Regions from separate parts of the Pseudoalteromonas sp. K222D genome, predicted to be linked through region 1. Evidence: predicted binding sites of a transcription regulator. Region 1 holds the regulator's gene; the other holds the start of a gene.
The links. The regulator FliA, encoded in region 1, starts transcription of late flagellar genes. The targets are predictions, from matches to a motif close to CTAAAGNTNNNNNNNNNNNNGCCGATA.

Region 1 (3,425 bases):
ACTGGCTGAAGTGTTATATCATTTACGTAACAAGCGCTTAGTACTTATAGATACCGCAGGTATGAGCCAACGTGATTTACGTTTAACTGAGCAGTTAAATACCTTAATGCGTAATCAGCGTGTGGATATTCGTAATTACTTAGTATTAAGTGCCACTGCGCAAATAAATGTGTTACAAGAAACCGTAAGACACTTTAAAAAAGTACAGTTAAGCGGTTGTATTTTCACTAAACTCGACGAATCATTAAGTTTAGGCGAGATAATTAGTATTGCGATTCAAAATCGCCTGCCAATAGGGTATCTTACTAATGGTCAACGAGTACCTGAAGATATTCGAGTTGCAAATGCAGAAAAACTAGTGAAAAAAGCTGAGCAATTATATTTAAAGAGAACAAAAGTACAACATTCACGACACCAATCAGTGGCGTCGAGCACAGTAGAGATGTATGATTAACACAGTATTAGATCAAGCAAGCGGCCTGCGTAAAATGAGAAAAAATAATAATAACGGCGTTAAGGTTATCGCCGTCACTGGCGGTAAAGGTGGCGTTGGAAAAACAAATGTATCGTTAAATACTGCGATCGCTTTAGGTCAGCAAGGCAATAGAGTGTTAGTGCTTGATGCCGATTTGGGTTTAGCCAATTGTGATGTAATGCTTGGACTTCGTGTTGAGCGTAATTTATCGCATGTGTTATCTGGCGAATGTGAGCTTGATGAAATACTAGTAGAAGGCCCCGCTGGGATAAAAATAGTACCAGCGACTTCGGGTTCACAAAGTATGGTTGAGTTGTCGCCTGCAGAACATGCTGGGCTTATTCGTGCTTTTAGCGAACTCAATACTGATTTTGATATATTAGTTGTTGATACCGCTGCCGGTATATCGGATATGGTGCTGAGTTTTTCTCGCGCTGCACAAGATGTTTTGGTTGTGGTATGTGACGAGCCTACTTCAATAACCGATGCCTATGCACTGATCAAAGTATTAAGCCGCGAACATGGCGTGTATAAATTTAAAATTGTTGCCAACATGGTGCGTTCATTACGCGAAGGGCAAGAGTTATTTGCAAAGCTATCAAAGGTTACAGACCGATTTTTAGATATATCAATGGAGCTGGTTGCAACCGTTCCTTATGATGAAAATATGCGTAAAGCAACACGTCGTCAAAAAGTAATTGTTGAACTGTTTCCTAGTTCTCCTGCTGCACTTGCCTTTAAAACATTAGCAACAAGAATAACAAAGTGGCCAATACCGAACCAGCCTTCGGGTCATTTAGAATTTTTCATTGAGAAACTCGTTAACGGCTAACTATGACTACATTGGTGAATAGAGCTATGGGATATGAATCAACACAAAATTTAAATATGATTGTTGAAAAGCATGCTTCATTAGTAAAAAAAGTAGCATGTCATTTAATTGCTCGTTTACCCCCTAGTGTACAACTCGATGATTTAATTCAATCAGGAATGATAGGATTAATAGAGGCGTCAAAAAACTTTGATGCCACTAAAGGCGCTAGTTTTGAAACCTTTGCGGGTATTCGTATTCGGGGCGCTATGCTTGATGAAATGCGCCGTGGAGACTGGGCTCCTCGCTCAGTACATCGTAAAAGCCGCCAGGTTATAGAAGCTATTTCAGCATTAGAAAGCAGCCTGAATCGTGAACCTACAGACAGTGAAGTTGCCCAAAAGCTTGAAATTACACTAGAGCAATATCATCATATTTTAACCGATGTTAATTCCAGTAAAATCTTAGGAATAGAAGATTTAGGTATTGATGAGGATGTTATAACACCTGTTGGGCACGATTTAGCACTAGACAAACCCTTTAATAATGTTAAAAATGAAAGGTTTAATGAATCTTTATTAAGTGCAATTAAATCCCTACCAGAGCGAGATGCAATGGTGCTTTCGTTGTACTATAACGATGAAATGAATTTAAAAGAAATTGGACAGATACTCGATGTAAGTGAGTCGCGTGTAAGTCAGATACATGGTCAGGCGATGATTAAGCTAAAAGCAAAAATCAATGACTGGATAAATTAGAAGTAAGTAAATACAGGTTTAGGCCTCACTGGAGGATGTTTTGGATAAAAACATAAAAATTCTTGTTGTTGATGACTTTTCAACGATGAGACGTATTATTAAAAACCTATTGCGTGATTTAGGGTTTACCAATGTTTTAGAAGCAGATGATGGCTCAACTGCTTTACCTATGTTGCAAAATCAATCATTTGACTTTGTAGTAACAGATTGGAATATGCCGGGCATGCAAGGTATTGACTTGTTAAGAGCAATACGCGCAGATGACAAATTAAAGCATCTTCCGGTTTTAATGGTTACTGCAGAAGCTAAAAAAGAGCAAATTATTGCAGCAGCCCAAGCAGGTGTTAATGGTTATATTGTTAAGCCATTTACTGCGGGTACATTAAAAACTAAATTAGAAAAAGTGTTCGAACGCTTAGGTTAATAAGGGGAGAGGCTTATGTCAGCACCTGCTGCGCCTCAGATTACTTTAGAGCAAGCACGTCAGCTGGTCACTTTTTTAGAAAACGGTGAGCAACATAAAGCTGATCAGTTAATTTTAGAAACTGCTTCTCAAGAACAATCATATTTGTTTGCAGAAGTAGGTAAATTAACGCGCCAGTTGCACGAGTCTTTAAAGGGTTTTGAGCTTGACACCCGCATAACAGATTTAACCACTGATGCCATTCCGGATGCTAAAAAGCGACTTAACTATGTCATAGAAATGACAGAAAATGCCGCCAACAAAACCATGGATGCGGTTGAAGCGAGCCTGCCTTTAGCCCAGCAATTAGCTGATGATATTTCGCATATCAAGCCAACCTGGGATCGGTTAATGAGCCGCGATCTTGAACTTGGTGAATTTAAAACATTGTGTCATAGCATTGATAAATTTATGAACAGCTCGCATCTTAAAACCGATGAGTTGCAAGTATTAATGACTAATGTGTTAATGGCTCAAGATTATCAGGATTTAACCGGGCAAGTAATTCGCCGTGTTATTGAGCTGGTACGCGAAGTTGAAGAAAGTTTAATTCATCTGTTAACTGCGTTTGCAGCACAAGATGAAAACGATAACCAAGAGCAACAAAAAACAGAAAACTCGATTGCCGCACAAGCATTAGCAGGCCCAGAAGGCCCTATTATTGATAAAGAATCGCGTGATGATGTTGTATCTGATCAAGACGAAGTTGATGATCTTTTATCAAGTTTGGGCTTCTAATAGGAGAGTAACTGCATGAGCTTTGAAGTCGATGAAGATATATTACAAGATTTTTTAGTTGAAGCTGGAGAAATCCTTGAGCTTTTATCTGAACAATTAGTTGAACTGGAAAATAACCCAGAAGATACTGAATTATTGAACGCTATTTTTAGAGGCTTTCACACTGTTAAAGGTGGCGCG
Region 2 (3,425 bases), on a different contig from region 1:
CGAATACGAATAATTATTTGCTGCCCTAATGATTCAAGCTCTATGGCACCATCAATTATTTGTTTTTCTAATTGCTGAGCGATTTTTTTAACTAAGTCGTTTGTTTGCTGTTGATCGGCCGCTGAAATTGCTTGCTCCGATGCTTGCTCTTTGGAAGTACTACGCGACTCGCCACCACGTTTATCGCCCCGCTGCTCTTGCCTTCCGCCTGCTGAGCTTTCATCACCTGCCTGAAACTCTAACATTTGCTGGGTCATTTCTACCGTTTGCTGTTGAATTGTTTCAATTGGGGTAGGCTCTGGCTTGCCCGGAGTAAACTCCATAGCAATAACTGATGTGCCTTTGGGAATATCTTTAACTTCTATTTTATTTTGTACACCAAATGCAAATTTCATCGAACCGGCAATTTGTTTAAATTTAAGTACATCCATTTCAGAAAACGCAAGCAAGAGCACAAAAAAGCACATTAATAGCGACATTAAATCTGCGAATGTCCCCATCCACGCAGGTAAACCTGGGGGTGGGCACTTGCACTCTTGATCAGACATAGTTAATCCTCAGTGTTTACTTTACGTTTTGATTCTGCAAGATAGTTTTTCAAAATACCTTCTATTACTTTTGGATTTTGACCATCTTGAATACCTAAAACCGCATCTAAAATTAAACGTTGATTCATTGCCTCTTCGTCTTTACGCAGCTCCAATTTTGTTTGAATAGGAATAGCAACTACGTTAGCTAAAAATGCGCCGTATAATGTGGTTAACAATGCCACCGCCATAGCCGGACCAATTGCTTTAGGATCATCCATATTAGATAACATCGCAACTAAGCCTATTAAGGTGCCTATCATTCCCATTGCTGGGGCTATATCACCCAAAGATTTAAATAAAGTAGCACCCGACTCATGCCGTGCTGTAGTTAATGAAATATCTTTTTGCAGTGTGGCCCGCACTACGTCTGCGTCGTGGCCATCTACTAGCATGTCAACGCCTTTGCGCATAAATGGATTCGGTATTTCTGCCTCTTCAAGTGCTAAAAACCCGCCTTTACGTGCTGAATCTGCAAGTTCAACTGCTTTTTCGATTAACTCTTCTGGCGACTCAAGCTTAAACATAAACGCTTTGGTAACCACCTTACCTATGCCAAAAAACTGTGACATAGTAAAGTTTGATAAAACGATAAATAATGAACCGCCAAATACGATTACAACAGAGGGCGTGTTGTAAAACATAGCCATTTCACCGCTACTACTCATAAACATGGACATGACAATTAAGCCAATTGCGCCAAGGATCCCAATAATGGTTGCTAAATCCACATTCCCTCCAAAGGTTTTTGCTTTTATATGCAAACGTTTGTTATTAATTGTTTATCGGCAAGATACTGAATTGCTTAAGCCATTTTTTATAGATAAACATAAAAAGCTGGATTAAGCACTATTCTAGATCAACTTGTGTTATCTATCTAATTATCAATTTTTTAAAACATAAAACGTTTATTAACGAAAAAACCATTTCATCCTTTGACCTAGTTTAGCATTCCCCCTAAAATTGACTTCTAAATTTATTATGTAAGTTGAAATAAAGATGGCGACTAAAAAACCTGAAAACTTAAGTTTCGAGCAAGCACTAGAAGAATTAACAACAATCGTTAGTGAAATGGAACAAGGTGATTTATCGCTTGAGCAGTCATTAAAACAGTTTGAGCGTGGCATTGCTTTAGCAGGCGCATCGTCTAGTAAGTTGCAACAAGCTGAGCAAAAGGTGGCTATTTTAATGGGCAAAGATGAGAAGTCTGTATTAACCGACTTTGATAATGATATGGAATAGCCGTGACTATTAAAGAACTTATTACACATGCTCAAACTGATGTAGCCAATACTCTTAACCTTTATTTTGACCAATCGCTTAATACTGACGAGACCATAAAAGCCGCCACCCATTATAGTTTAATGAATGGCGGCAAAAGATTGCGTCCTTTTTTGGTTTACGCAACGGGTAAAATGCTCGGCGCAGATAAACAAGATTTAGACGTACTTGCTGCAGCTATAGAATGTATTCATAGCTACTCGTTAGTTCACGATGACTTACCAGCTATGGATGATGATGAATTACGTCGCGGACGCCCAACCTGTCATATAGTGTACGGTGAAGCACACGCAATTTTAGCCGGTGATGCACTGCAAGCTTTAGCATTTGAGTTAATAGCCAAGCATAATTTTAACTGTAGTGCTCAAGCTCAAGTTAAAATGATTGCTGAACTGGCACATGCCTCTGGGTTACAAGGTATGGTGGCAGGCCAAGGGCTTGATATTGCAGCTACTGATAAAGTAATAACCGTGGCTGAACTTGAGCGTATTCATAAGTTAAAAACCGGTGCGCTAATAAGCTGTGCAATTACACTGGGGGCTTTGTGCTCGAACAATGTTAGTCAAAACACGTTAGAAAATTTAGCCACTTTTGGCTATGCCATAGGGCTTGCATTTCAAGTACATGACGATATTTTAGACGTAGAAGGCGATACCGTTACTTTAGGTAAGCCTCAAGGGTCAGATATCGCTGCGAATAAAGCGACATATCCCGCTTTATTAGGTATGCTAGGCGCTAAAGAAAAAGCGCAAAACTTAATACAACAAGCCCATGCAGCGTTAGCAAATATAGACGCCGATACCAGTGCTTTAGCGTCACTAGCTAACTATTTAATTGAACGTGACCACTAAACACGGCTTAAACGTATTGCAACTTAGCACTAAAATTATTACTGAACATCAAATAACTCAAACAACGCGTTTGCACAGTTAGTTGATGTTAGCGAAGGACATATATAAAACCATGACACTTGATAGCAGCAAGTATCCATTACTTAATTTGGTTAACGAACCAGCCCACTTGCGAGACTTAGCACAAGATAAGCTTCCTGCATTTAGCCATGAGTTGCGTGACTACTTACTCAACTCGGTATCGCAAAGTAGCGGGCATTTAGCGTCTGGTTTAGGTACCGTAGAGCTCACTGTGGCACTACATTATGTGTATAACACCCCAGATGATCGCCTTGTATGGGATGTAGGCCATCAAGCTTACCCACACAAAATACTCACCGGGCGTCGTGATTTAATGCACACCATTCGTAAAAAAGATGGCTTGCACCCTTTCCCATTTCGCGAAGAAAGCCAATACGATACGTTTAGTGTGGGCCATTCTAGTACCTCTATTTCAGCTGCGTTGGGCATGTCTATTGCTGCGCAAAAAGAAGGTAAAGGACGCAAAACGGTTGCCGTTATAGGCGATGGTGCTATTACAGCAGGCATGGCTTTTGAAGCCATGAACCACTTAGGTGATGTAAAATCAGATATGTTGATCATTTTAAATGACAACGAAATGTCGATTTCTGAAAACGTTGGCGCGTTAACAAATCACTTTGCCCGT

Region 2: pomA (flagellar motor protein PomA) is a predicted target of FliA. The motif match lies at 1,371-1,397, and genes of this name have one in related genera.

The regions. Positions count from the first base shown of each region.
Region 1 is NZ_JAGGDL010000018.1:24,845-28,269, reverse strand. Features, by position in the region: gene flhF (flagellar biosynthesis protein FlhF) at 1-454, shown strand, start outside; gene J5X91_RS10475 (MinD/ParA family protein) at 447-1,307, shown strand; gene J5X91_RS10470 (RNA polymerase sigma factor FliA) at 1,334-2,044, shown strand; gene cheY (chemotaxis response regulator CheY) at 2,085-2,468, shown strand; gene J5X91_RS10460 (protein phosphatase CheZ) at 2,484-3,245, shown strand; gene J5X91_RS10455 (chemotaxis protein CheA) at 3,261-3,425, shown strand, end outside.
Region 2 is NZ_JAGGDL010000008.1:111,548-114,972, reverse strand. Features, by position in the region: gene J5X91_RS06580 (flagellar motor protein MotB) at 1-548, opposite strand, end outside; gene pomA (flagellar motor protein PomA) at 551-1,318, opposite strand; gene J5X91_RS06570 (exodeoxyribonuclease VII small subunit) at 1,587-1,829, shown strand; gene ispA ((2E,6E)-farnesyl diphosphate synthase) at 1,832-2,719, shown strand; gene dxs (1-deoxy-D-xylulose-5-phosphate synthase) at 2,832-3,425, shown strand, end outside.